Regions from separate parts of the Streptomyces sp. NPDC059852 genome, predicted to be linked through region 3. Evidence: riboswitches for the same ligand, from Rfam matches in the RefSeq annotation. Region 3 holds a riboswitch; each other region holds the start of a gene.

The links. A riboswitch is a leader RNA that binds a small molecule or an ion and turns the genes downstream of it on or off. The one in region 3 is predicted to bind cyclic di-AMP.
Region 1: another riboswitch for cyclic di-AMP. It lies ahead of ACFV46_RS32570 (M23 family metallopeptidase); the one in region 3 lies ahead of ACFV46_RS09030 (C40 family peptidase).
Region 2: another riboswitch for cyclic di-AMP. It lies ahead of ACFV46_RS03815 (transglycosylase SLT domain-containing protein); the one in region 3 lies ahead of ACFV46_RS09030 (C40 family peptidase).
Region 4: another riboswitch for cyclic di-AMP. It lies ahead of ACFV46_RS14760 (peptidoglycan DD-metalloendopeptidase family protein); the one in region 3 lies ahead of ACFV46_RS09030 (C40 family peptidase).

The regions. Positions count from the first base shown of each region.
Region 1 covers NZ_JBHWJK010000041.1:22,778-29,754, forward strand. Annotated here, with positions in the region: gene ACFV46_RS32555 (GNAT family N-acetyltransferase) at 1-1,724, opposite strand, end outside; gene ACFV46_RS32560 (HPr family phosphocarrier protein) at 1,891-2,172, shown strand; gene ACFV46_RS32565 (GntR family transcriptional regulator) at 2,364-3,059, opposite strand; gene ACFV46_RS32570 (M23 family metallopeptidase) at 3,266-4,051, opposite strand; cyclic di-AMP (ydaO/yuaA leader) riboswitch at 4,064-4,227, opposite strand; gene ACFV46_RS32575 (pitrilysin family protein) at 4,429-5,817, opposite strand; gene ACFV46_RS32580 (pitrilysin family protein) at 5,814-6,977, opposite strand, start outside.
Region 2 covers NZ_JBHWJK010000002.1:302,829-309,805, reverse strand. Annotated here, with positions in the region: gene ACFV46_RS03820 (HAD family hydrolase) at 227-1,057, shown strand; gene ACFV46_RS03815 (transglycosylase SLT domain-containing protein) at 1,075-1,815, opposite strand; cyclic di-AMP (ydaO/yuaA leader) riboswitch at 1,823-1,996, opposite strand; gene ACFV46_RS03810 (polyprenyl synthetase family protein) at 2,724-3,734, shown strand; gene ACFV46_RS03805 (outer membrane lipoprotein carrier protein LolA) at 4,023-5,309, shown strand; gene ACFV46_RS03800 (flavodoxin family protein) at 5,370-5,954, opposite strand; gene ACFV46_RS03795 (amidase) at 6,009-6,977, opposite strand, start outside.
Region 3 covers NZ_JBHWJK010000005.1:219,376-226,352, forward strand. Annotated here, with positions in the region: gene ACFV46_RS09005 (urease subunit alpha) at 1-1,584, opposite strand, end outside; gene ACFV46_RS09010 (urease subunit beta) at 1,577-1,888, opposite strand; gene ACFV46_RS09015 (urease subunit gamma) at 1,897-2,199, opposite strand; gene ACFV46_RS09020 (TetR/AcrR family transcriptional regulator) at 2,315-2,962, opposite strand; gene ACFV46_RS09025 (ABC transporter permease) at 3,073-4,089, shown strand; cyclic di-AMP (ydaO/yuaA leader) riboswitch at 4,756-4,966, shown strand; gene ACFV46_RS09030 (C40 family peptidase) at 4,970-5,443, shown strand; gene ACFV46_RS09035 (ATP-binding protein) at 5,613-6,071, opposite strand; gene ACFV46_RS09040 (helix-turn-helix domain-containing protein) at 6,284-6,977, shown strand, end outside.
Region 4 covers NZ_JBHWJK010000009.1:196,473-203,449, reverse strand. Annotated here, with positions in the region: gene ACFV46_RS14775 (Glu/Leu/Phe/Val dehydrogenase dimerization domain-containing protein) at 1-992, shown strand, start outside; gene ACFV46_RS14770 (TetR/AcrR family transcriptional regulator) at 1,084-1,683, shown strand; gene ACFV46_RS14765 (SGNH/GDSL hydrolase family protein) at 1,747-2,532, opposite strand; gene ACFV46_RS14760 (peptidoglycan DD-metalloendopeptidase family protein) at 2,825-3,730, opposite strand; cyclic di-AMP (ydaO/yuaA leader) riboswitch at 3,735-3,928, opposite strand; gene ACFV46_RS14755 (tyrosine-protein phosphatase) at 4,394-5,191, shown strand; gene ACFV46_RS14750 (DUF6126 family protein) at 5,207-5,329, opposite strand; gene ACFV46_RS14745 (helix-turn-helix domain-containing protein) at 5,326-5,958, opposite strand; gene ACFV46_RS14740 (aspartate aminotransferase family protein) at 6,033-6,977, opposite strand, start outside.

The sequences.
Region 1 (6,977 bases), on a different contig from region 3:
GGGATCGCGGTGACGACGACGGCGTCGCAGGTGTCGTCGGCGAGCGCGTGCGACAGGGCGGCGTGGAAGTCGGCGGCCGACGCCTGGGTCGTCAGGTCGAGCGGCGGCAGGGGCCGCAGGCCCTCGGCGAGGCAGGCGTCGTAGGTGAGCAGGCCGAGCGACTCCGAGTTGCCGAGGATCGCCACGCGGGGTCCGGCGGGCAGCGGCTGGCGGGCCAGCAGCAGGCCCGCGTCGACCAGCTCGGTGATGGTGTCGACGCGGATGACGCCGGCCTGGCGCAGCAGCGCGGACACGGTGGCGTGGGGCAGCCGGGTGACGCGGACGGTGTGGCCCTGCGGGGCCGCGCCGCCGTGCCGGGCGCCCTGGACCACGACCAGGGGCTTGGCCGCCGCCGTGCGCCGGGCGAGGCGGGTGAACTTGCGGGGGTTGCCGATGGACTCCAGGTACATGAGGGCGACGTCGGTGTCGGGGTCGTCGTACCAGTACTGGAGGACGTCGTTGCCGCTGACGTCGGCGCGGTTGCCGGAGGAGACGAACGTGGACACGCCGGTGACTCCGGTGACGCCGCCGCCGCGGCGGTGCAGCCGGGACAGCAGCGCGATGCCGATGGCGCCGGACTGCGCGAACAGCCCGATCCGGCCCGGGCGGGGCATCTCGGGAGCGAGGGAGGCGTTGAGGCGGACGTCCTGGGAGGTGTTGACGACGCCGAAGGCGTTGGGGCCGATGATCCGCATGCCGTAGCTGCGCGCCTGCCGTACGAGGGCGCGCTGCCGCTCGCGTCCCTCGGGGCCGCTCTCGGCGTATCCGGCGGCGAGGACGACCAGTCCCTGGACGCCGTGCGCGCCGCACTCGGCGACGACCTCGGGCACGTGCTCGGCGGGGACGGCGACGACCGCGAGGTCGACCTGCTCCTCGATCTCGCGCACGGACCGGTGCGCGGGCACCCCGTCGATCTCCTCCAGGTCCTTCGGGAACGCCTTGTTCACCGCGTACACCCGGCCGGTGAACCCGGCGTCCGTGATGTTGCCGAGGACGCCGCGGCCGACGCCGCCGGGGGTGCGGCCGACTCCGACTACGGCGACGGAGCCGGGCACCAGGAGGCGCTGCACGGACCGGGCCTCGGCGCGCTGCTCGCGCGCGTACTGCACGGCGAGCGAGCGGTCGGTGGGCTCCAGGTCGAACTCCAGGTGGACGACGCCGTCCTCGAAGCTGCGCTTCTGGGTGTACCCGGCGTCGGTGAACACCTTGATCATCTTGGTGTTGGCGGGCAGCACCTCGGCGGCGAACCGGCGTATGCCGCGCTCCCGGGCGACCGCCGCGATGTGCTCGAGCAGGGCGGAGGCGACGCCGCGTCCCTGGTGGGCGTCCTGGACGAGGAAGGCGACCTCGGCCTCGTCGGCGGGGGCGGACGCGGGCGCCCCGTCGGCGCCGATGCGGTCGTACCGCACGGTGGCGATGAAGTCGCCGCCGATCGTGGCCGCGAGTCCCACCCGGTCCACGAAGTCGTGGTGGGTGAAGCGGCGGACGTCCTTGGCGGACAGACGCGGGTAGGGCGCGAAGAAGCGGTAGTACTTCGACTCGTCCGACACCTGCTCGTAGAAGCTGACCAGGCGCTCGGCGTCGTCGACGGTGATGGGCCGGATGCGCGCGGTGCCGCCGTCGCGCAGCACCACGTCGGCTTCCCAGTGGGCGGGGTACACGTGCCGGTCCGAGGCGCTCTGCATGGGGCCAGGTTACGGCTCGCGTACGACACCGGCGCGAGGCAGGCTGTTCCCGACGTCCCGCGGGGTGCGGCGGTCGTCGAGGCAGGGGCGCCCGGGCCGTTCCGCCGGGCGCCCCCGATGTGTGAAACTGGTCTAGACAACCCTGAACACCGAAGGGCAGCAACACATGGCTGAGCGCCGCGTCAACGTCGGCTGGGCCGAGGGTCTCCACGCCCGCCCCGCCTCCATCTTCGTCCGGGCCGCCACGGCCACAGGCGTCCCGGTGACCATCGCCAAGGCCGACGGCAACCCCGTCAACGCGGCCTCGATGCTGGCGGTCCTGGGCCTGGGCGCCCAGGGCGGCGAGGAGATCGTCCTGGCCTCCGACGCCGAGGGTGCGGACGCCGCCCTCGACCGTCTGGCCAAGCTCGTCGCCGAGGGCCTCGAGGAACTGCCCGAGACGGTCTGAGCGGCCCGGGCGAGTCTCCCGCACGGCACCTTAAGCCGCGTCCGCCTTTCCGGCGGGCGCGGCTTCGCCTTTCCCGGCCGGGCTCGCGTGGAATTTCACGGCGTCGGCACCTGGATTACCCCGGACAGCCGGAAAAGGGCAGCGTGAATTCACTGCCCCAAAATTGCTCTTCTTTGTATACGGTGCCTGTGTTAATTCCGCAGGCTCGGCATGTTTACGGCATGTTGCGAATTCCTCACACGCTCCGCGCGGTCGCCCCGGGAGCCGAAGCGCAGCCGGTGCGCGGAGAGCCCGTGCTCGGTGTGCAGGGCGGTGAGCGCGCGGGCGCGTTCGCCGTCGCCGCGCGCCACCGCGTCCACGATCGCGCCGTGCTCCGCCCAGGACTCCACGGGGTCGGCGGACGCCTCCACGGCGTACATCCAGGCGATCTTGTGGCGCAGCTGGGTCAGCGTCGAGGTCAGGGCGGTACTGCCGGACGCCTGGGCCAGCGTCTCGTGGAACCAGCCGCCCAGCGAGCGCAGATCCTCGCTGTTGCCCCGCCTGGCCCGCTCCTGACCCAGCCTGACCAGGCCGCGCAGCACCTTCAGATGGGCCTCGGTGCGTCGCTGGGCGGCCCGGGCGGCGCCGAGCGGCTCCAGCAGCGTGCGCATCTCCAGGACGTCGGCCGCCTCCTGCTCGGTGGGCTCGGCCACGCACGCGCCCGCGTGCCGGCGGGTCACGACGAAGCCCTCCGCCTCCAGGGTGCGCAGCGCCTCGCGCACGGGGACACGGGAGACGCCGTACCGGCGGGCGAGGACTTCCTCCGTGAGCCGGCCGCCGCGCTCCAGGACACCGGCGACGATGTCGTCCCGGATCGCGGTGCACACCGAGTGCGCCGGAATACGCATGCCGACCTCCGCCTTAATGCCCGTGAAACGTCGACGAATGACGTGTGTTCAGCGACTCTATGGCAAGAAGCGTGAATTTCCGACGGCGGGCCGGAATCCATGGATATTTTTTGGACAGTCGTTGTCCAGAAAGACCGAAAGCCCCGGCTCGGAAGCCGGGGCCGCGGTAAGGCGGACGAAGACGCCGGAGGTCTCAGCCGGAGGTCTCAGAGGTCGACGCCGTGCGAGCGGAGGTAGGCCACCGGGTCGATGTCGGAGCCGTACTCGGCGGTGGTGCGCGCCTCGAAGTGCAGATGCGGTCCGGTGACGTTGCCGGTGGCGCCGGACAGGCCGATCTGCTGACCGGGGGTGACCGCCTGGCCCACCGAGACGCCGATCGACGACAGGTGCCCGTACTGGGTGTAGGTGCCGTCGTTCATCTTGATCACGACGTTGTTGCCGTAGGCCCCGCCCCAGCCGGCCTCGACGACGGTGCCGGCGCCGACCGCGTGGACCGAGGTGCCGCTGGCGGCGTGGAAGTCGATGCCGGTGTGGCTGCCGGAGGACCAGAGACCACCGCCCGACTGGTAGGAGGTGGACACGTACGACCCGGCGATCGGGGCGACGTAGGACAGCAGGCGCTTGCGCTCAGCCTCCCGCGCGGCGCGCTCCTTGGCCTCCCGCTCCTGCTTGGCCTTCTCGGCGGCCTTGTGGCGCGCGGCCTCCCGGGCGGCCTGCTCGAGGGCCGCGGCCTCGGCGGCGGCCCGCTCCTGGGCGGCGGCCTGCGCGTCGATCTGGGTGGCGATGGAGTCCTCGACGGCGACGACCGGGATGAGGCCGGTCTGCTCCGCTGCGGGCTCGGCGGCCAGCGCGGGGGCGGCGAGGGTGCCCACGACGCCGGTGGCGGTGAGGGCGGCGACACCGGCCGCACGGGCCGTGGTGCGCTCGAACCGGCCGGGCTTGCGGTGCTTCCCGGAGGGGCGGTTCTTCCCCGTGGCGCAACTGAACGCCATGTGGTGGCTGGTCCTTTCCTTCCCTCTCGCCTACCGGGTTAGCTGACGGGTTCGGAGCAGGAAGGTCTCCTACGGACCCCCTCGCGGCTGCGCGGGCGTCCGATTCACCCCAGGGACTGCGATGGGTCCCCGGCTCCCCTGGCTCGCGCCATGCGGGGACTCGGCGATGACTGTCCGGTGCCGCGGGCGCGGCGCACTGCCTGACGAACAGCCCGGATGACGCTAAGCGGGACAGTGTTCAATTCCCAAACGGAACGCGGCTTTTGTAGCGCATCCCACAGGGCAGACAGGCAACCTCCGCCCCAATTCGGGCATAAGGGAGCCCTGGTGACGTTGCCGTCACCAGGGCTCCCGCGCGCGCAGGGCCGGCCGGTGCTCTAGTCGGCCGTCACGACGGTGACTTCGCCGATGCCGAGGGCCTCGACGGGCTCCCGGATCGCCGAGGCGTCGCCGACGAGGACCGTGACGAGACGGTCCGCCGGGAAGGCGCTCACGACCGCGGCGGTGGCCTCGACGGTGCCGGTGGCGGCGAGCTGCTGGTACAGCGTCGCCTGGAAGTCGTCGGGGAGGTGCTGCTCGACCTGGTCGGCCAGCGTGCTCGCCACGGCGGCGGCCGTCTCGTACTTCAGCGGCGCCACCCCGACGAGGTTCTGCACGGCGAAGTCCCGCTCGGCGTCGGTGAGTCCGTCGGCGGCGATCCCGCGCAGGACGGTCCACAGGTCGTCCAGCGCGGGGCCGGTGTTGGGCGTGTCGACGGAGCCCGTGATGGCGAGCATCGAGGCGCCGGTGCCGTCCGGCGCGGAGCGCAGGACCTGACCGAACGCCCGCACGCCGTACGTGTAGCCCTTCTCCTCGCGCAGGACCTTGTCCAGACGGGAGGTGAGCGTGCCGCCGAGGCAGTACGTGCCGAGGACCTGCGCCGGCCACACGCGGTCGTGCCGGTCGGGGCCGACCCGGCCGATCAGCAGCTGCGTCTGCACGGCTCCGGGGCGGTCCACGATGACGACCCGGCCGGTGTCGTCCGCCGTGACCGGCGGGACGGGGCGGGGCTCGGCCTGCGAACCGGTCCAGGCGCCCAGGCTGTCGCCGAGCAGGGCGTCGAGGTCGACGCCGGTGAGATCGCCGACGACCACGACCGTGGAGGTCGCGGGGCGCACATGCCGCTCGAAGAAGGCGCGTACGGCCGCGGAGTCGATGCCGGCGACGGTCTCCTCGGTGCCCTGGCGCGGGCGGGACATGCGCGAGGACGCCGGGAACAGCTGCCGGGCCAGCTCCTTGGCGGCCCGCCGCGAGGGGTTCGCCAGCTCGTGCGGGATCTCGTCCAGGCGGTTGCGCACCAGGCGCTCCACCTCGGCGTCGGCGAACAGCGGGGCCCTGAGCGCGTCGGCGAGCAGGTCCAGCGCCTTAGGCAGCCGGGAGACCGGCACCTCCAGGCTGACGCGGACGCCGGGGTGGTCGGCGTAGGCGTCCAGGGTGGCACCGCAGCGCTCCAGCTCGGCGGCGTACTCCTCGGCGGTGTGCTTGTCGGTGCCCTCGGACAGGGCGCGCGCCATGATCGTGGCGATGCCGTCGAGGCCCTTGGGCTCGGCGTCGAGCGGGGTGTCGAGGAGGACCTCGACGGCGACGACCTGCTGGCCGGGGCGGTGGCAGCGCAGCACCGTCAGGCCGTTGTCCAGCGTGCCGCGCTCGGGGGCCGGGAACGCCCAGGGCCGGGGCGCGCCGGCCTGGGGCTGCGGGTGGAACTCCATACTGGCGAGCTCGGTCACTGCGCCGACTCCTCGTTCTCGTCGGTGGTCTCGTCGGCCTCGGCGGCGGTCGGCTCGTACACGAGCACCGCGCGGTTGTCGGGGCGCAGCCGGGCCTGGGCGACCGCCTGCACCTCCTCGGCGGTGACGTCGAGCACGCGCTGGACGGCGGTGAAGGCGAGCTGCGGGTCGCCGAACAGGACGGCGTACCGGCACAGTTCGTCCGCGCGGCCCGCGCAGGTGCCGAGCCGGTCCAGCCACTCGCGCTCCAGCTGGGCCTGCGCGCGCTCCATCTCCTCGGCGGTGGGGCCCTCCGCGGCGAAGCGGGCGAGCTCCTCGTCGACGGCCGCCTCGATGACGGGCACCTCGACGTCACCGGAGGTCTTCACGTCCAGCCAGCCCAGGGAGGGCGCGCCGGCCAGGCGCAGCAGGCCGAAGCCGGCCGCCACGGCCGTACGGTCGCGCCGCACGAGGCGGTTGTAGAGACGGGAAGATTCGCCGCCGCCGAGGACCGTCAGCGCCAGGTCGGCCGCGTCGCACTCGCGCGTGCCGTCGCTCGGCAGACGGTAGGCGGCCATCATCGCGCGCGCGGGGACGTTCTCCTCGACGACCTCGCGCAGCTCCTCGCCGATGACGTCGGGCAGCGAGCCGTCACGCGGGGGCTGCTTGCCGTCGTGGGACGGGATGGAGCCGAAGTACTTCTCGACCCAGGCCAGCGTCTGCTCCGGGTCGATGTCGCCGACGATGGACAGCACGGCGTTGTTCGGCGCGTAGTAGGTGCGGAAGAACGCGCGCGCGTCCTCCAGGCTCGCCGCGTCGAGGTCGGCCATGGAGCCGATCGGCGTGTGGTGGTAGGGGTGCCCGTCGGGGTACGACATCGCGGTCAGGCGCTCGAAGGCGGTGCCGTACGGGACGTTGTCGTAGCGCTGGCGCCGCTCGTTCTTCACGACGTCGCGCTGGTTCTCCAGGCCCTCCTCGTCGAGCGCCACCAGGAGGCTGCCCATGCGGTCGGCCTCCAGCCAGAGCGCGAGCTCCAGCTGGTGGGCGGGCATGGTCTCGAAGTAGTTGGTGCGCTCGAAGCTGGTGGTGCCGTTCGGTGAGCCGCCCGCGCCCTGGACGAGTTCGAAGTGGCCCGTGCCCTTCACGCTGTTCGACCCCTGGAACATCAGGTGCTCGAAGAG
Region 2 (6,977 bases), on a different contig from region 3:
TCCCCCCAGGTCGCCGCGGTCGGCCGTCCTCTTCACCGGGCGACGGGCCCCAACTCGGCGTCCGTACCGCCCTCGAAGATCTCGTAGGGGCGAAACCGCCATAAACGGGCGCGAGTTGTGCGGGCTCGGACACAAGTGGGACCGGAACCGGTGTCAACTCATGTGAACAGAGCAGCCGTCCGGTTCAGGTCGAGTCGAGGGGGCTTCCTGTCCGTATTCTCTGATCATGGCCGCACCGATCGCATATTCACTCATCGCCACTGACCTGGACGGGACCCTCCTGCGAGGTGACGACACGCTCTCCGACCGGTCGCTCGCGGCACTCGCGCAGGCGGCGGTGGCCGGTGCCCAGCACCTCGTGGTGACGGGACGGCCGGCACCCCGGGTGCGGCCCCTCCTGGACGTCATGGGCAGCAGGGGACTGGCGGTGTGCGGACAGGGCGCGCAGCTGTACGACGCCGGGCGGGACCGGCTGCTGTGGTCCATCACCCTGGAGCGGGACCTGGCGGAGACCGCCCTCGGCAAGATCGAGGCCGAGGTGGGGCAGGTGTACGCGGCGGTCGACCAGGACGGTGCCGACGGGCTCACGCTCATCGAACCGGGCTATCTGATGCCCCACCCGACCCTGCCGGCCGTGCGGGTGCGGCACCGCGACGACCTGTGGTGCGAGCCGATCAGCAAGGTGCTGCTGCGCCATCCGACGCTGTCGGACGACGAGTTGGCGGCGACGGCCCGCGCGGTGGTGGGCTCGCTGGCGACGGTCACCATGTCGGGGCCGGGGACCGTCGAACTCCAGCCATGCGGCGTCACGAAGGCGACGGGCCTCGCGCTCGCCGCCGAGCATCTCGGCCTGGGTCCCCACGAGACCATCGCCTTCGGGGACATGCCCAACGACATCCCCATGTTCGACTGGGCGGCGCACGGTGTGGCGATGGCCAACGCACACCCCGAACTCAAGGCGGTGGCGGACGAGATCACCTTGTCCAACGAGGACGACGGCATCGCCGTCGTCCTCGAGGGACTGTTCGCCCGCAGCCTGGCCCAGTTCCGCTATTGATGGGTGCTGCAGAAGGCTCAGTAGGGGCCGTTCACGTTGTCGATCGAGCCGTAGCGCGCGGCCGCGTAGTTGCAGGCGGCCGTGATGTTGGCGACCGGGTCGAACGGGTCGTACGCGGTGCCCGGCACGTGGTAGGTCGCGAAGGTCGGGTCGATGACCTGGAGGAGACCCTTGGACGGGGTGCCCGCCACGGCGTTGGAGTCCCAGTTGTTGATGGCGGCCGGGTTGCCCGACGACTCGCGCATGATGTTGCGGTGGATGCCCTCGTAGGAACCGGGGATCCCCTTCTGCGCCATGATGTCGAGCGCCTCGCGGATCCAGCCGTCGAGGTTGTCGGCGTACGTCTTCACGGAGGCCTGGGTGGCCTGGGCGACGGCGGACTTCTTGACGGGCGCGGACGCCGTGTTCGTCTCGGCCTTGGCCGGCGCGGCCTTCTTCGCGGACCGGACCTTCAGGTCGACGCCCGGGTGGATCAGCCGGGGGTTGTCGCCGATGGCCGCGCGGTTGTCCTTGTAGAGCTGTCGCCAGCCGCCCTGGGCGTCGTAGCGGTCGGCGATCCCGTACAGGGTGTCGCCCTTCTTGGTGGTGTAGCTGACGGAGCCGACCTTGGCCACGGTGGGGGCCTTGCCGGGCTCGGCGGCGCTCGCGGTGGTCGCGGCCAGCAGGGGGAGCGCGAGAGCGGCGGTACCGGTACCGGCGGCGATGACGCGCCGGGTGAACGGGCTGGTACGGGTGCGACGGTGCTTGCCTCGGGACATGGCGCTGTTCGTTCCTCTCCGGCGCCTGCGAGGTGAGCTGTCGGGTTCGGGCGGGAGATGCCCGGTCACACCGTCGTTCGACGACGTGACTTCACCCCTAGCCGTTCCGGCGCGCCATCGAGGCGTGCGGTACGGCGACTTACCTGGGTCCCCCGCTCCTGCCGTGCGGTGCGTTGCGTAGGTGGATGACTCGGGCGGCGGCAGGATTCGGCGTCCGCCCGACAGAGCGGGAACGTATGCGAGAGCACATGTCTGGAACAAGTGCCGCAATCACCTGACGTGCTAATTGACCATGGTCTGAGGCGTATGGGGCGCTTGATCCTTTGCGGTTGCCAATTCTCAACTCGCTTTTCTGGCAAGGGGACGAAGGCTTCCCGTGGGGGAGGTGCCGACGGGTGGCCGCGTGACCCAACTCACGGCGATCACAACAACGGCAAATCGGGCAATGGCTCCAACTCCCCTGTTATTGCCTGGCCGTGGAGGGCTCACTGTCAAGGTGTCCATCTGTCCCCTTGGGTCCGGAGAGTCCGTTTTATGGGGCAGGAACCCCGCCCTTCGTGCCGTTCGTTGAGGGGGCGTGGAGGCGTCCGGAGGGCGGGTCGGGGTAGGCGGAGGCGGGGGGCGTACAGGCTTGCGGGCCGGCCCCCGCAGGGTCGAACCGGATTTCGATTCGCGGAGGGATGGAGAGCGGTCGGCTACTCACAGTGACGTACCGATAAATCGATGAATGTCCATCCTCATCGGGTGATCAAAAAACATACCGACCGTGGACCGATGTCGGCCGTGGTGGACGGGTGGGCGGCATCGGTGATCGAAACGTGACCGGATACGCTGACTTGAGTGATGGCAGCGACCTATCGACAAACCGTGTAACCAGCCGAAAGACACCAGCAGACAGGAGACCCCTCGTGACCGTCGTCGGGCCGTTCGGGCTGAGCGTGCGGGACCAGGCTCTGGAAGCCGATGTCCAGGCCGGATTGGCGGCTGTCGAGGAGGGACTGCTCGAAGCCACCAAGAGTGAGGTCCCCTTCATCACCGGGGCCGCCCAGCACCTGGTGCGGGCGGGTGGGAAGCGCTTCCGGCCGCTGCTGGTGATGCTCGCCGCGCGCTTCGGGGACCCGTACGCCCCGGGGATCGTGCCGTCGGCCGTGGTGGTGGAGCTGACCCACCTGGCGACGCTGTACCACGACGACGTGATGGACGAGGCCGAGGTCCGGCGCGGGGTCGACAGCGCGAACACCCGCTGGGGGAACTCCGTCGCGGTCCTCACCGGCGACTTCCTCTTCGCGCGCGCCTCGCACATCCTGGCCGACCTCGGGCCCGAGGCGGTCCGGGTGCAGGCCGAGGCGTTCGAGCGGCTGGTCACGGGCCAGATCCTGGAGACGGCCGGACCGCAGGACGGCCGGGACCCCGTGGAGCACTACCTCGACGTGCTGAGCGGGAAGACCGGGTCGCTGGTGGCGGTCTCCTGCCGCTTCGGGGCGATGATGTCGGGCGCCGACGAGACCGTGGTCGACGTGCTCACCCAGTACGGGGAGCGGCTCGGCGTGGCCTTCCAGCTGGCGGACGACGTCCTGGACATCGCGAGCGACTCCCACGAGTCCGGGAAGACGCCCGGCACCGATCTGCGCGAGGGCATCCCGACCCTGCCCGTGCTGCGCCTGCGGGAGCGCGCGGAGCGGCTGGGGCTGCCGGAGGACATCGCCCTGTGCGAGCTGCTGGCCTCCGACCTGAGCGACGACGCCCGGCTCGCGGAGGCGCTGGCCGCCCTGCGGGAGCACCCGGCGCTGGAGCAGGCCCGGCGGGACACCGTCCGCTACGCGGAGGATGCGCGCGCCGCGCTGGCGCCCCTGCCGGAGAACGACGCGAAGGCCGCCCTGATGGAGCTGTGCGACGCCGTGGTGCACCGCGCCGGCTGAGACGCCCCCAAGGCCGCCGCGGCCGCCGTTCCCCCCACCCCACCCCTCGACCCCTACGGGTCGGGGGGACGTCCACCCCTCCGGCGTCATACCGCAGGTGTACGCGGAGTTGGCTCCGCAGGCTGACGAAACTCCCTGACCGATTTGGTCAGATGGACATCACGGAAAACACCACTCCTCACCGATTCGGGTGAGAATGGCGGCTCAGGGGTGGACCTTGGCGGGTCAGGGGACTCGCGGGCGACAGACGAACGGACGGCCGCCGCCGACGACGGAGGTAGGGCACACATGGCACCGTACGAAGTCGACGACAGTACGACCGCGGGGGAGGGCGACGACCCGCGCGCGGGCCGGCGCAAGGCCGCTCGGTACGTCGTCCCGGTCACGGTGGTGGGGATCGCGGCGGCGACGATCGGGCTGGTCCCGGCGCTCGCCGACGCCGGGGACCCGGACCTGCCGGACCTCACCGCGCAGCAACTGGTCGAGAAGATCGCCCAGTCGGACGTCCAGCAGCTGTCCGGCACCTTCAAGATCACCACGGATCTGGGGCTGCCCGACCTCGGCGGGCTGGAGTCGGGTCTCACCTCGGGGCTCACCGGATCGGGCGCGGACGGCGGCTCCTCCGCCGACCCCTCGGCGAAGCTGACCGAGCTGGCCTCCGGCACGCACACCCTGCGGATCGCCGCCGACGGCGACGACCGGCAGAAGCTGTCCCTGGTGGACAAGTCCTCCGAGTACAGCCTCATCCACAACGGCAAGGACGTCTGGGGCTACGACAGCCGGTCCGACGAGGTCTTCCACGCCACCGCCGACAAGGCGGGGCAGGAGAAGGGCAAGGGCGAGGGTCAGGGTCACGGGAAGGCCGACGGGGTCCCCGCCACCCCCAAGGAGCTGACCGAGGAGGCCCTGAAGGCGGTCGACGACACGACGTCGGTCACCGTCGACGGCACCGCGCACGTCGCCGGCCGGGACGCCTACCGGCTGCTCATCGAGCCGAAGCAGTCGGGCACCACGGTCGGCGCGATCACCGTGGCCGTGGACGCGAAGACCGGGCTGCCGCTGAAGTTCACGCTGACCCCGGCCGGCGGGGGCGCCGCCGTGGTCGACGCCGGCTTCACCCAGGTCAGCTTCGCCAAGCCCGCCGCCTCCACCTTCGACTTCACGCCGCCCAAGGGCGCGAAGGTCACGGAGGAGGGCGACATGGACAAGGGCGCCCCGCGGCACGGCGGGGGCAGGTCCGAGGACGGCTTCCGCAAGGAGCTGGAGAAGGAGTTCGGCGCCGAGAACCCGAAGGGTTCGAAGGGCCCCCAGGGTGGTCCCGAGATCATCGGCGAGGGCTGGAGCACGGTGGCGGTCTTCGACACCGGCGGTAAGGGCGTCCCGTCGGGCGCCGAGGTCGGCGGCGACCTGGGCGGCTTCCTGGACTCCCTCGGCGACAAGGCCAGCGGGAAGTTCGGCTCGGGCACGGTGTTCTCGACGCGCCTGATCAACGCACTCGTCACCGACGACGGCAAGGTCTACGTCGGCGCCGTCGACAAGGCCACGCTGGTGAAGGCGGCCGACTCGGCCAAGTGACGCGACGAGCGGCCCGGCCCCCGTGCCGGGCCGCTCTGGCGCGCCATCACCTAGGGGTGCTCAGTCCGTCTCGTACGCGAAGCGCGCGAGCGGCGCGTCCTGGGCGAAGAACGTCTTGGCCCGGCTCAGGGCCCCGGTGTCCCGCAGCACGTCCCCGGGCTTGCTGCCGTTGCCGAGCAGCACTCCTCCGAAGCGCATCCCCATGTACGCGGCCGAGTTGTGGAGGGTGCCGATCAGCGGGTCGGCGACCACCGGCTCCTCGTGGGCGAGCGCGGTCACGCCCCAGAGCGTGCGTCCGGCCAGGGTGTCCTTGAAGTCGACGCCGGGTGTGCGCAGCCAGCCCGACCAGTGGTCGAGGTAGCGCTTGACGTGCGCGGACACCGAGTACCAGTACAGCGGCGAGACGATCACGACGTCCGTCGCCGCGAGGGTGGCGTCGAGCAGTACGGCCACGTTCCCCTCCGTCGGCCGCACATGGTCGCTGTCGTGGCGCAGGTCCTCGAAGTCGGGCAGCGGATGCGCCGCGAGGTCGATCCACCGTTGTTCCACGCTCTCGGGCAGTTGCTCGGCGGCCCGGCGGGCCAGCATCTCGGTGTTGCCGTCGGGGCGGCTGCTGCCGAGGACGAACAGGAAGCGGCGGGTCATGGGTCCCCCAGTGGACACGCGGAACAGGGCGTACAGCGGTTAAGCGCATCTGCATTATATGCGTATGCATGTAGCTGGCGTCCAGGGACCGAGCAGGCCCTCGGCCGCCTCCGCCACCGCGAGCAGCGCCGCCTCCCGCCCGTGCGCCGCCACCAGTTGCAGCCCGACGGGGCATCCGTCCGGCCCGAACCCGGCCGGGATGCTGATCGCCGGATGCCCGCTCAGATTGAACGCCCAGGTCAGCTCGGTGGAGTACCGCTCGCCGGGGCCGTCGTGACCGTGCGGCGGGGTGGGGGCCGTCGGCGTCAGGAGCAGGTGCGTCCGGCGGAAGAGAGCGGCGATCCGGCGGTCGTTGGCCGCTCGCAGGCGCCGGGCGGCCTCGGGGGAGCGGCCTGCCTCGGACCCGCGCAGGGCGAGCCACGCCGGAGCCGGATCGTCGAGCCGGAACGGTTCCCCCGTGTCCACGAGCCGCACCACACCGGCTTCGTGGAGTCGTACGGCGGCCGCGTGCGCCATCGCCACGACCTCCGGGTCGGGGGAGGCGAAGCCCAGGTCGGGGGACCAGAGGGCGGCGGCCGGAACGGACGGGCCGGGCGGCAGGGAGGGCCAGCCAGGCGGGCCGTGCGGCGAGGAGGGCGGGCCGGGCGGCGGGAAGGGCGGGGAGGCCGCGTCCCCAGACACCACGGCCCAGTAGGCCGCCGCGTCCGCGACGCTGCGCGTGAGCACGCCCGGTGCCATGAGCCCCGTGGAATCCCGGGTGGGGAAGCGCCCGTTGGTCGCCTTGAGACCGACCGCCCCGCACCAGGCCGCCGGAATGCGCACCGACCCGGCGCCGTCGTTCCCCGTGGCGAGCGGCACCAGCCCGGCCGCGACCGCCGCCGCCGAACCGGCCGACGAGCCGCCCGGCGTACGGTCGCGCCGCCAGGGGTTGACCGTACGGCCGTACCGGCCCGCCCCCCAGGTCTGCCACGGCGTCCCCGGCCCCGGCACGGACGTCGCACCCACCGGCACGCAGCCCGCCGC
Region 3 (6,977 bases):
CTTGGTGACCCCGCGTGTCGACTCGATGGCCACGAACCGCTTGCCGAGCCCGAGCCGTTCCGGCAGGCCGTCCTCGATGGCCGGCGGTGCCACGAAGTTGACCGAGTTCGCGGCCGGCGCCCGGCCGATCGCGCCGAACATCGGGCGGGGCAGGATCGGCTGGGGCGTCGGGATGGACGCGTTGGCGTCGCCCATCTGCGCGTAGGCGATCTGCCCGCCCTTGATGACGAGGTGCGGCTTGACGCCGAAGAACGCCGGCTCCCACAGCACCAGGTCGGCGAGTTTGCCGGTCTCCACGGAGCCGATCTCCCGGCCGAGGCCCTGCGCGAGCGCCGGGTTGATCGTGTACTTGGCCACGTACCGGCGCACCCGGTGGTTGTCGGCGCGTCCGTCGCCGGGCAGCGGGCCGCGGCGCCGTTTCATCACATGGGCGGTCTGCCAGGTGCGCAGGACGACCTCGCCGACGCGTCCCATGGCCTGGGAGTCCGAGGAGATGATGGAGATGGCCCCGAGGTCGTGGAGGACGTCCTCCGCCCCGATGGTCGACGGCCGGATCCGGGACTCGGCGAAGGCCAGGTCCTCGGGCACGGCCGCGTTGAGGTGGTGACACACCATCAGCATGTCGAGGTGTTCCTCGGCGGTGTTGAGGGTGAACGGCCGGGTCGGGTTGGTGGAGCTCGGCAGCACGTGCGGCTCGGAGACCACGGTCATGATGTCCGGCGCGTGCCCGCCGCCCGCGCCCTCGGTGTGGTACGCGTGGATGCCGCGGCCCGCGATCGCGGCGAGGGTGTCCCCGACGAAACCGGCCTCGTTCAGGGTGTCCGTGTGGATGGCGATCTGGACGCCGGTCCGGTCGGCGACGGTCAGCGAGGCGTCGATGACGGCCGGGGTGGAGCCCCAGTCCTCGTGCAGTTTCAGGCCGAGCGCGCCGCCGCGGATCTGGGAGAGCATCGCCTCGTGCGAGACGGTGTTCCCCTTGCCCAGCAGGCCGAAGTTGACGGGGTGTCCCTCCATCGCCTCCAGCATCCGGGCCAGGTGCCAGGGTCCCGGGGTGACGGTGGTGGCCTTGGAGCCCTCGGCGGGGCCGGTGCCGCCGCCGACGAGCGTGGTGATGCCGGAGGCGAGCGCCTCGTCGGCGATCTGGGGGCAGATGAAGTGGACGTGGGCGTCGATGGCTCCGGCGGTGAGGATCCGTCCGTTGCCCGCGATGATCTCGGTCTCCGGGCCGATGACGAGGTCCGGGTGCACCCCGTCCATGGTGTCCGGGTTGCCGGCCTTGCCGATGCCGGTGATCCGGCCGTCGCGGATACCGAGATCGGCCTTGACGATCCCCCAGTGGTCGACGATCACGACTCCGGTGACGACGGTGTCCGGGGTGCCCTCGGCGCGGGTCGCCCGCGACTGGCCCATGGACTCGCGGATGACCTTGCCGCCGCCGAACACGGCCTCGTCACCGGCGCGCCCGGGGCCGCCGGAACGATCCTCCTCGATCTCGATCAGCAGATCGGTGTCGGCGAGCCGGATGCGGTCCCCGGTGGTCGGTCCGAACAGGTCGGCGTAGGCGGCACGGGAGATCTCAGGCATCGAGGGCACCTCCGGTCTCGCCCCGCAGGCCGGGCACCACACGGGCGCCGGCGAGGGGGACGAGTTCGACGTCGACGGGGATGCCGGGCTCGAAGCGCACGGCGGTGCCGGCCGCGACGTTCAGCCGCTTGCCGCGGGCCGCGGCACGGTCGAAGCGCAGTCCGGGGTTGGCCTCGGCGAAGTGGTAGTGGGAGCCGACCTGGACGGGCCGGTCGGCGGCGTTGAGGACGGTCAGCCGGGTGATCTCGCGGCCCTCGTTGTATGCGATCGGGCCCTCGGCGAACAGGACTTCTCCGGGAATCATGGCCGCCCTCAGACGATCGGGTCGTGGACGGTGACGAGCTTGGTGCCGTCGGGGAAGGTCGCCTCGACCTGGACGTCGTGGATCATCTCGGGGATGCCCTCCATGACGTCGTCCCTGGTGAGCAGGGTCCGGCCGGAGGACATCAGCTCGGCGACCGTGCGGCCGTCACGCGCGCCCTCGAGGATGTGCGCCGTGATGAGGGCGACGGCCTCGGGGTGGTTCAGCCGGAGCCCACGGGCCCGGCGCCTCTCGGCGACGTCGGCCGCCACGTGGATGAGCAGCCTCTCCTGCTCGTGCGGGGTCAGTTGCACGGCGTCCCACCTCACAGTCCTCCTCCGGACCGTGCGGGGTCCGGTTGCCGACGCCAGAGGGCGAAGGGCCCGGTGGCGTGGGTCGGCAGGCTAGTTGGACCGCGTTTCGGGCGCGTTAACCCCGCGCCGGGGCGGCCGGGGGTTCGTCCTCGGACCGCATGCTCATGAGGGCGCGCAGCCCCTGCCGCAGGACGTCGACGGGCGCGGGTCCGAACAGCGACTGCTGGGCGATGAAGCCGAGCACGCAGGCGATCATCGTGCGGGCGACGTGGTCCGGGTCCACGTCCGTCCGCATCATCCCGGCGTCCTGGTAGCTCTCGACGATCCGCGCCCAGGCACCCCGCACCGAGCCGTAGCCCTCACGCAGGATCGCGGCCAGCTCCTCGTTGCGCAGGGTCTCCGTCCACACCTGGACGACGAGCCGGGGGAAGGCGGGCCTGCCGTCGACGACCAGGGACGCGCGCTCGGCGAGGGTACGGCCGAGGACGTGGGCGACGAGCTCGTCCGGCGGTGGGGGCGGGCTCTGCCGCGCCGCCTCCTCGAACGCCGCGCGGACCGAGCCGAGCACCTCGGCGACGATCGCGCCGATCAGCTCCTCCTTGCCGTTGAAGTAGCGGTAGACGGCCCCCGCCGAGAGGTCGACCTCCTTGAGCACGTCCTGCATCGAGGTGGCGTGGAAGCCGTTGCGGGCGAAGCAGAGGGCGGCGCCGTCGAGGATCTGGCGGCGGCGTGCGTCGAGGTGTTCCTGGGATACGCGGGCCATGCCCACAAAGTAGAACGAACATTCCTTCTTGACAAGCGCCGACCCATGTGAGCACGGTGGACCTACCGAAAAACGAACGATCCTTCTTTTTGAGACCAGGGGGAGATCCCATGTCCTCGCCGTCCGCCACACCACCCGGGAAGGCCGCGTCGCGGCGCCTGGTCACGGTGGTCGTGCTCGTCCCCGTCCTGGCCGCCCTCGCCCTGTGGGCGTTCGCCTGGCCGGCCGCCCGCACCGCTCCGCGCGACCTCCCACTCGGCGTGGCGGGGCCCGCGTCGGCCGTGACACAGGTCGAGCGGCAGCTGTCCGCCCACGACGGCGCCTTCGAGGTGCACCGCTATCCCGACGAGCCGGCCGCCCGTGACGCCATCGAGGACCGGGACGTGTACGGCGCGGTCGTCGTGACGCCCCAGGGCCCCCGGCTGCTGACCGCGTCCGCCGCGAGCCCGGCCGTGGCCCAGCTGCTGCAGCAGGCGGTCGCCGGCCAGGCGGCCGCCGAGGGGGCGCGGGTGGAGACCGTCGACGTGGTGCCGGCGCCCGAGAAGGACCCGCGCGGGGCGGCCCTGACCTCCAGTGTGCTGCCGCTCGCCCTCGCGGGCATGGCGGCGGGCGCCGCGGTCACCCTGCTGGGGCTGCGCGGCTTGGGCGCCGTGGGCGCCCTGGTGGGCACGGCCGCCGTGATCGGTGTGATCGCCGCAGCGCTGGCGCACAGCTGGCTGGGCGTCATCACCGGTGACTGGTGGGCGGAGGCCGGGGTGTTCGCGCTGATGAGCCTGGCCGTGAGCGCCGCCGTCGCCGGGTTCGCCGCCCTGATCGGACCGGCCGGCATAGGACTCATGGCCGCCACCGTCATGCTGATCGGCAACCCGTTCTCCGGGGCGGCCTCGGCCCCGCGGATGCTGCCGGAGCCGGTCGGCACGATCGGCCAGTGGCTGCCGCCGGGCGCGGGCACGACCCTGCTGCGCTCGGTGTCCTTCTTCGACGGCGCGGCGGCCGTCGGCCCGGCTCTCACCCTGACCTGGTGGGCCGCCCTGGGTCTCGGCGCGGTCCTGCTGGGCGCCCGCCTGAAGGCGAGCGCGCCCACCACGGAGCCGGCACGGACCCGCCGACCCGCCCCGGTCGGGTAACCCGGCCTGCAGCACCACCGAACCGGCCGTGCGTCCCCGCTGTAGCGGACGGGGACGCACGGCCTCGGCGCGTCCGGGCTCCCGTCGGAAGACGGACGGTGCCCCACCCGAGCTGCCTCTGCTCCCCCGCTGACGCGTGCGCTGATCGACCGTCGCCTCGACCGGGCTCCCGTCGGCACGGCACTCGCGCTCCGGGACGCGCCGGCGCTGATGCACCGTCGGGGCGAGGCGGAGCGGCACGCCCGCACGCTGGGGCGTGCGCCGCGCGTCCTGGACGGGCGGCGCCGCACGGCTCGCGTCAGGCCGCCGCCGCGCTCCGACAGTTGACGGCGCCACAGCCGCGTTCCGGACACGCGGCCCGCCGCCTCCACGTCCGGCGCCACGCCGAAACGGACCGAATGGCGTACCCCCCATCGGCGTATTCCGCATTCCGTCCACGCGCTCGTACGGCTTGCGTCAGGGACCGGACGCGCGGGCGGATTTGAGCCTTCCGCCGCTGGTCCGGGGCTCGTCGGGCACCTGGCCACTTCCTCGAACGCAGTAGCGTCCACCCGAACGGGTGAGTGGTGAGTAACACCACAAATCCCCGGTTCCGTTGGGATTTTCGTTCTTCCGTGCGCCAAGATCCCTGACTGACGACAAGACCCCGCCGCAGCGGCGGGGCGATCCGGGCGGACGCCGAGTCCTGCCGCCGCGCGGATGACCGGTCGACAGGAGTGGATCGGCAGGAGTGGAGGACCCGAGCAAGACGGGTCGCCGGTACGGACGTTCGTTCGAACCGAGCAACCCTTGGGGTGAAGCCGCGACACCGCGGCCGGGCAACTTCGCCAGCCCGAATCCGACAGGTCATCCTTCACAGGCGGCTGACGAAGGGTTGCGCATGACTGCGCTCAATCGTGTCCCGTCGCTCATGGCCAGGGCCGGTACGGCCTCGGCCCTCACTCTCGCCGCGGTGGGCGGCTCGATCGTGACGCCCGGTCTCGCCTCGGAGGCGGAGGCCGCCGCGCCGGCGACGAAGGCACTGCAGATCGCGGCCTCGAAGAAGGGGTCGCCGTACAAGTGGGGCGCCACCGGCCCGAACCGGTTCGACTGCTCCGGGCTGACGCTGTACTCGTTCAAGAAGGCCGGCAAGAAGCTGCCCCGCACGGCGGCCCAGCAGTACAACAAGACCCGCCATATCTCCGCCTCCAGCCGCAAGGCCGGTGACCTGGTGTTCTTCCACTCGGGGTCGTACGTCTACCACGTGGGCATCTACGCCGGTAAGGGCAAGATCTGGCACTCCCCCAAGAGCGGTGACGTGGTCCGGCTGCAGAAGATCTGGACCAGGAGCGTCTGGTACGGCCGGGTCAAGTGACCCCTGGGGGCGCACAGGGCGCCCCCACCCCCGCCGGCGCCCTCCCGGAGCGCGGAGGGCTCCCGGCACGGGCCGGGCCCTCCGGCGCCTCCAGGGCCTCCCGGGGCCGACGGGGGCGGAGCGCGCCGCGCGGTGCCCGGTGCGGCACCACGCGGCGCTTGTGCGGTTCCTACGGCTCCTGTGGCGTCGCGACCGCGACCGGCGAGGCCGGTACGGTCCACGGCAGCTCGACGGAGACCGTCTTGCCTCCCTCCCGGGTCGGCCACACCCGGAGCCGGCCGCCGCACTCGGCGGTCAGCCAGCGAATGATCACCATGCCCCGGCCGTTGTCCTGCTGGACGGCGGCCGGCAGCCGTTTGGGGAAGCGCGGATGACTGTCGGTCACCCCGATGCGCAGGTGTTCGTCGCGGTCGAGCTCGAGGTCCACCGTGAAGGTGGGCGACTGCCCGAGGGTGTGCTGCACGGCGTTGGTGGCGAGTTCGGAGACCATGAGCCGGATGGTCTCCGCCGCGTCCGTGTCCGACGGCAGCCCCCACTCGGCGAGCGTGGTGATGACGTAGGTCCGTGCCGCGGAGACCGAGGCGGGATCGCTCGGCAGAGTGACGGATGCTTCCAGATGGTCTGCCATGGCGACGTCGTCCCTTTCCGACGGGACCGCAGTCCGACACGGAGCGGAAGGTTCGAGTACGGTCCCGGACTGTGCTTCGCCGCCAGACTGCCATCACCGCGACGGTCACGGGTGGCGATCCACCAAGATATGCATATATCTGTCGCTCGAAGCGGTGAACTCTGCGACGGCAGACCGTATTTGGGCGGCCCGGTCGGAGTAAGGAGTTGCCCATGCAGCACGGCCCGGCGGTCCGCCGCCGGAAACTGGGCGCGGAACTGCGTGCGTTGCGCACCGGGACCGGACTCACCAGTGGTGAGGCGGCACGCCTGGTGGGCTGGCACCAGTCCAAGGTGAGCCGTATCGAGACAGGCGCCAGCGGGGTGAAACCGGACGATGTGCGATTACTCCTCGACGCCTACGGCGTACGGGACGCCCGGCTGCGGGAGGTGCTGCTGGCGCTGGCCGGGTCCGACGCGGCGGGCCGGCACCACTGGTGGCACGCCTACCGAGGGGTCCTGCCGCCGACGTACCGGGACTTCATCAGTCTGGAGTCCCAGGCGAGCGCGATGCGCACGCTGGAGATCTCCGTGGTGCCGGGGTTGTTGCAGACGCCCGAGTACGCGCGGGCGGTGACCCGGGCGGCGACGGGTGGGACGGACGACGGCGCCGACGACCGGCTCGACGCGCTGGTCGCGGTCCGGCTGGCCAGGCAGGAGGTACTGCGGGCCGATCCGCCGTTGCGGCTCAGCGCGGTGCTGGACGAGGCGGTGCTGCGCCGGGAGATCGGCGGGCCCGAGGTGATGCGGCGCCAGCTGGAGCGGCTGCTGGAGGCGGCCCGGCTGCCCCAAGTGGACCTGCGAGTCCTGCCGTTCACGGCCGGTGAGCATGTCGGCATCACCGGGCCTTTCGTTATCTTCTCATTTT
Region 4 (6,977 bases), on a different contig from region 3:
CGGACGCCCGGTACGTCCCGCTGGGCGGCGCCAAGGGCGGCATCGACTGCGATCCCCGCGACCCGCAGGCGTACGGGCTGCTGGTGCGCTACCTGCGCGCGATGCGGCCGTACGTCGAGACGCTGTGGACCACGGGCGAGGACCTGGGGCTCAGCCAGGACGTCGTCGACCGGGCGGCCCGGGAGGCGGGGCTGGTGTCGTCCGTGCAGGCGGTGTACCCGCTGCTGGACGACGAGGCCGCCGCCCGCCGCCGGCTGGCCGAGGCGTTCGCGGTGGACGTCGACGGCATCGGGCTCGACGAGCTGGTGGGCGGCTGCGGCGTGGCCGAGTCGGTGCTCACCGCGCTGGACCGGGCCGGGGTGCCGCGCTGGCGGACCCGGGTCGCCCTGCAGGGCCTGGGCACGATGGGCGGGGCCACCGCGCGGTTCCTCGCGCGCGCGGGGCTGACCGTGGTGGCCGTCGCCGACATCAAGGGGACCGTCGCCAACCCGGCCGGGCTGGACGTGGAGGCGCTGCTGGCGGCGCGGGACGGCCACGGCACGGTGGACCGCGCGGCGTTGCGCCCCGGCGACCGTGAACTGCCGGGCGACGCCTGGCTGTCGACCGAGGCGGAGGTCCTGGTGCCGGCGGCGGTGTCGTACGCGGTGGACACCGCCAACCAGGACCGGATCAGCGCCCGCTGGATCGCCGAGGCGGCGAACATGCCCGTGCGTCCGGAGGCGGAGCTGCTGCTGACCGCGCGGGGGGTCACCGTGCTGCCGGACGTCGTCGTCAACTCGGCCACCAACGCCTGGTGGTGGTGGACGCTGTTCGGGGACATCGGCCCGGACGCCGACGAGGCGTTCGCCCACACGCGGCGTGCGATGCGGGCGCTGACCGACCGCACGCTGGCCCGCGCGGAGGCCGACGGCACGACACCGCGGGCCGCCGCGCACGCCCTCGCGGCCGACCGGCTCCCCGTGATCACCGAACGGTTCGGCTGGCACCGCTGACGGGGAGCCGCGTCCCCGGGCGGCCGCGCCGAGGACGGGGCGGCCCGAGCCGTAGGGTGACGGCGTGGCGAGGGCGAGAGTGCGGTTGAGCGTGGCGGAGCGGCGGGCGGACCTGCTGCGGGCCGCCGTGGAGCAGATAGAGGCGCGGGGTGTGGCGGCGGTCAGGATCGCCGACGTCGCCTCGGCGCTCGGGGTGAGCAACGCGCTGGTGCTCTACCACTTCGACACCAAGGAGAAGCTGGTCGCGGCCGCGTTCGCGCACGCAGCCGAGGGCGACCTGACGCGGCTGCGCGGGATTCTGGGCCGCCGGACGACGGCGGTACGGCGGCTGCGAGCGGCCGTGCGCTGGTACGCGCCGACCGGTCACGCCAAGGGCTGGCGGCTGTGGATCGAGGGCTGGGCGGCCGCGTTGCGCGAACCGGCCCTGCGGGAGGTCACGCGCGAGCTCGACCGGCAGTGGAAGAGCGCCCTCGCCGGGGTCCTCGAGGAGGGCGTGGCCGCGGGCGAGTTCAGCTGCCCGGACCCGGCGGCCGCCGCGCTGCGCCTGACCGCCCTCCTCGACGGTCTCGCCGTCCAGCTGACGTCGTATCCCGGGTCGCTGTCCCGCGCGCGGGCCCAGGAGTGGGTGGACGAGGCGCTGGCCCGGGAGCTGGGCCTGGAGCGGACGGCGTTGACCGCCTCGGCACGGTGAGCGGCCGCCCGCGACCGGAACGGTCCCGGGCGGCCCCGCCGTCCCCCGGCCGGGCCGCCGGGCTCAGGCCACCGACTCGATGCGCATCTTGATGTCGTACGCCGAGAGCGCGCCCTTGGCGATCACATGGTCGCCCGACGACTCCCCGCGCAGGCGCCGCCCGATCCACGGGACCAGGTACTCGCGCGCCCACTGGACGTCGTCGCGCCGGATCTCCAGCGTCCCGCGGGGCGGGAGCGGCGGCCAGGGCTGGTCCGGGTCGGCCGGGACCTCAAGGCCGAGGACCTGGCCCGCGCGCAGCGCCACGCGCGTGTGCCCCTCGGGAGAGAGGTGGAGCCGGTCGCTGTCCCAGGCCCGACGGTCCTGGACGGTCTTCAGGGACCACAGGTCGAGCACCGGGCAGCCGTAGCGGTCGGCGATGGCGCGGACGTGCCCGTTGTAGGTGGCGATCTTGCCGCGCAGGTGCTTCAGCACGGGCACGCCACGGGTGTCGAAGCCCGTCGTCACCATGACCGTGCCCGCCGCCGAGGCGAGCCGGGCGACGGCCCGTTCGAACCGTTCGGCCACCTCGTCGGGGTCGGTGCCGGGCCGCAGGATGTCGTTGCCACCCGCGCAGAACGACACCAGGTCCGGGGCGAGTTCGACGACCTTGGGGACCTGTTCCGCCACGATCTGGTCGAGCAGTCTGCCGCGCACGGCGAGGTTCGTGTACCGGAAGTCGCCCTCGGGACGCCGGTCGGCCAGAAGGACCGCGAACCGGTCGGCCCAGCCGACGAACGCCCCGTCGGGGCCGGGGTCGCCGACGCCCTCGGTGAAGCTGTCCCCCACCGCGACGTACGACCCGATCACTCTTCTGCTGTCACTCTTCGAATCGTCTGCCACGTCGGGACATGATTCACCTTCCGATGTGACCTACGCGACCGTAGGAAAGGGTTGACGAGCGGTGAGATAAGCCACTGCCAAAGCCTTCACCAAACCCGGAATACCGCTCCTCGCGGGGGCGTTGACCGCCGAAACGCCGCGCGTGGAGCTCAGGACACACCGAAGGCCGGACCCGGGGATCAGGGTCCGGCCTTCGGCTGCGTGTCAGGCAGGTGGTGCGCATGCGTGTCAGGGAGGTGCGCGCCGTGCGGTGGGGCGGTCAGCCGATGGCGACGCCCTTGGAGCGGAGGTAGGCCACCGGGTCCACGTCCGAGCCGTAGTCGGGCGTCGTGCGGATCTCGAAGTGCAGGTGCGGGCCGGTGACGTTGCCGGTCGCGCCGGAGAGGCCGATCTGCTGGCCCGCGGTCACCGTCTGGCCGCTGGAGACGGACAGCGAGGACAGGTGGGCGTACTGGGCGTAGTAGCCGTCGGCGAGCCGGATGACGACCTGGTTGCCGTAGGCGCCGCCCCAGCCGGCGGAGACGACGGTGCCGGCGCCGACCGCCTTCAGGGGGGTGCCGGTGGCGGCGGAGAAGTCCACGCCGGTGTGGTAGCCGCTGGACCACATGCTGCCCGCCACCTTGTACGAGGTGCCGACGGCGGCGGTGGACACCGGGGCGGTGAAGCCGTTGACGGTGCTCGTCGCGTCCGCGCTCTGGGCGGCCGTCGCGGCCTTCTTCGGCGCGGCGGGCTTCGCGGACGGCTTGGACGGCGCGGTGGACGGAGCCGACGCCTTGGGCGCGGCGGTCGCGGCCTTCTTGCCGATCGAGAGCTTCAGACCCGGGTGGATGAGCGACGGGTCGGCGCCGACGGCCTGGCGGTTGTCGGCGTACAGCTTCTTCCAGCCGCCGCGGACGTCCTGCTCGTCGGCGATCTTCGCCAGGTAGTCGCCGCGCTTCACCTCGTAGGTGCGCGTCTGGGTGGAGGTCTTCTGCGCCGGGGCCTTCTCGGCGGCGGCCTGGACGGACTGGACCGTCTTGTCCGGGGCGGACTGGCCGGTCGCGGCGTGGGCGCCGGTGGCCCCGATCAGCGGCAGCGCGAGAGCGGCGCCACCGGTTCCGGCGACGGCGATCGTGCGGGTGAGACGCAGGGACTTGGGACGGCGATGCTTACCCTTCGCGGGCATGGCGAATTCCTCTCCGGCGCCTGCGAGGTGAGCTGTCGGGTGCGGGCTGGAGATGCCCGGCCGCGTCGGGACGCGACTTGACCCCGAGCCTGTTCCGGGACCGGAACAGGCGACGTACCTGTGGGTCCCCCGCTCCTGCCGTGTACGGGTGAGTGTGCGCGGATTCCGGTCGGCGGCAGGATTCGGCGTCCGTCCGGATTGGTGGCGAACGTAAGCGAGAAGGACGCATGGGAACAAGTGAGGGGTTCCGCCCGAATGCGTTCGGCTTGATCCCTTACGGGATTCACCGGTCACCCTGCGTGCATTTCGAAGGGGCCGCCATCCTCGAATCCCCATGAAAGGAAGGCCGATTACGTGAACATGACGGGCGACGCACCGTCACCGGTATGACGCTCCTCACGTGACGCTGCTCCAGCTTTCCTTATTACGGAGCGAGTTGGAGTGAAGGCATCAATTCGGACAGAAAGCCCAGATGTGACGCGGGCGATTTTCCGGCATGGGCAATACCGACATACGACTACTTCGTCCGTTTCAGGCTATTACTCCCGAGCTGTCGCCTGTGGACAAGTGATTGGCGCAGACAGCCATGTCGTATCGTCGGAGGCGCACCTCGCCGGCCTCACCGCCGAGCCGCGCCGGCGGGGCCGACCGGGAGGAGCCCCCGTGACGCAGCAGATCCCGTCGACCGAGCCCGAGCTGGCCGGTGTGCGCAACTTCCGCGACGTGGGCGGCCTGCCCACCGTGGACGGACGACGGGTGCGGCACGGCGTGCTGTTCCGCAGCGGCCACCTCGCCCACGCCACCGCCGAGGACGCCGCCTTCCTCGGCTCGCTGGGACTGCACACGATCTTCGACTTCCGCAACGCGGCGGACCAGAGGCTGGAGGGCCCGGACGTCGAGCTGCCGGGCGTCCGCAATGTGAACCTGCCGCTGTCCGACCCGGCGGACGGCGCGGAGTTCTGGAAGATGGTCCGCGACGGCGATCTCGACCAGCTGCGGGAGATCCTGGCGGACGGCAAGGGCGCGGCCCGGATGATCGCCTCCTACCGCTCCATCGTCACGGAGCGCACCGGTGAGCACGCCCAGGTGCTGCGCTCCCTGGTGGAGGACAGCGTTCCGGCGCTGATGCACTGCGCGGCCGGCAAGGACCGCGCCGGCCTGTCGATCGCGGTGACCCTGCTCGCCGTCGGCGTCGAGCGGGAGGCGATCGTCGCCGACTACCTGAAGTCCAACGAGAAGCACCGCCGCTACAAGGTGCGGCGCGGCAGCGACGCCCCCTCGGCCTACTCGCCGGAGGTCATGGAGCTGCTGAGCCCCCTCTTCGACGCGCGCGCGGAGTATCTGCAGGCCGCCTTCGACACGATCGACGAGACCTGGGGCGACGTCGACACCTACCTGGAGCAGGGCCTGCGGCTCACCCCCGAGGCGCGGGAGCGTCTGCGGGGGCGGCTGCTCGACTGAGGGCGCGGGGCGCGCCTACTTCCCGCCGCCGGCCTCGAAGAGGAAGTAGATGAAGGCGGCGAAGACGTGCCCCACCGCGATGTAGATGATGAGGCGCACCCACAGGGCGCGGGGGAACTTCTCCTCCATGTCGGTCATGGCGTCACTCCAGGGGTGGGGCCCAGGCACAGGGTGGCCGTGGGGCTCTGCAACAGGGTGTGGACGAACAGGAGCTCGACACCGCCGTCGTCCTCGGCGGCGAGCCGGTGCGGGGTCAGCGAGTCGAAGTGCGCGCTGTCCCCGGGGGCGAGCCGGTGCGTGGTGTCCCCGAGGCGCAGCCGCAGCCGTCCCTTGAGGACGTGGAGCCACTCCTCGCCGGGGTGCACGCGCACGATGTCTCCCTGCGAGCCGTACGGCACATGGACGCGGAGGGCCTGCATCCCGCGGCCGGAGACTCCGGCCTGCCAGTACGTCCAGCCGCCGGCGGCGGTGGGTTCCATGTCGGCGGCGCGTACGACGGCATCCCGGTCCGGGACCCTCTCGCCGAGCAGCTCGCCGACCGTCGTACCGTAGACGCGGGCGAGTGCCAGCAGCATCGGCAGCGACGGCTGCCGCTGGCCGGTCTCCAGCCGGGAGAGATGGGCGGCCGACAGCCCGGCGGCGCGGGCGGCGCCCTCCAGGGTGAGGGCCGCCCGGCGGCGCAGGGCCCGCAGTTGCGGCGCGACGGCCGGCAGGGACTCGGCCGGCCCGGCCGCCCCGTCACCGGGCGGGTTCTCGGGAGAGCTCATGCTCCCATTCAGCCGCAGGCTTGCCTCCGGGGCAAATTTATTGCCTCAGAGGCAAAGCCGGTGCGGAGCCGCACTCACCTGTTGGCGACCGCCTGCTTGATCAGCGTCTTGCCGAAGTCCCACATGAGACCTCCGCCGCTGTGGGCGTCGTCCATGACGTCCGTGAAGGCGTCGACGAACCGGTCCACCTCGCGTTCGCCGATGATCAGCGGCGGGATCAGCTTGATGACCTCCAGGTGGTCCCCGGAGACCTGGGTGAGGATGCGGTGCCGGCGCAGCAGCGGCACGACCACCATCTGGGCGAACAGGCCCTTGCGCGCGGTCTGGAGCATCGTCCAGCGGCTGCGCAGTCTGAGCGAGTCGGGGCGGCCGAACTCGATGCCGATCATCAGGCCGCGTCCGCGCACGTCGGCGAGCAGTTCGTACTTGTCGGTGAGGGCGGCCAGCCTCGACTTCAGCAGCTCGCCGGTGGCCCGGACGCCCGCGACGATCTGCTCGTCCTCCATGACGGACAGCACAGCCAGCCCGGCCGCCATGGCCTGCGCGTTGGAGCCGAAGCTCGCCGAGTGGACGAGCACCCGGTCCATGGACGAGTAGACCTTCTTGAAGATCCAGTCCTTGCCGATCGTGGCGCCGACCGGCACATAGCCGCCGGACAGCGCCTTGGCGACGCACACCAGGTCCGGTTCGACGCCCTCCTCGTGCTGGTAGGCGTAGAAGTCACCGGTGCGGCCGAGGCCGGTCTGCACCTCGTCCGCGATGAGCAGCGCCTTGTGCCGGTGCAGCAGCTCCTGGGCGGCCCGCAGATAGCCGGGCGGGGCCTCGTGCACGCCCTTGCCCTGGATCGGTTCGACGATCAGCGCGGCCACGTCGCCCTTCCCCAGCTCCCGCGCCAGGGCGTCGAGGTCGCCGAGCGGGACGGCCGTGTCGGGCAGCAGCGGCGCGAAGCCGTCCCGGAAGGCGGACTCGCCGTTGACGGACAGGGAGCCGGTGGTCAGCCCGTGGAAGGCGTGGTCGCA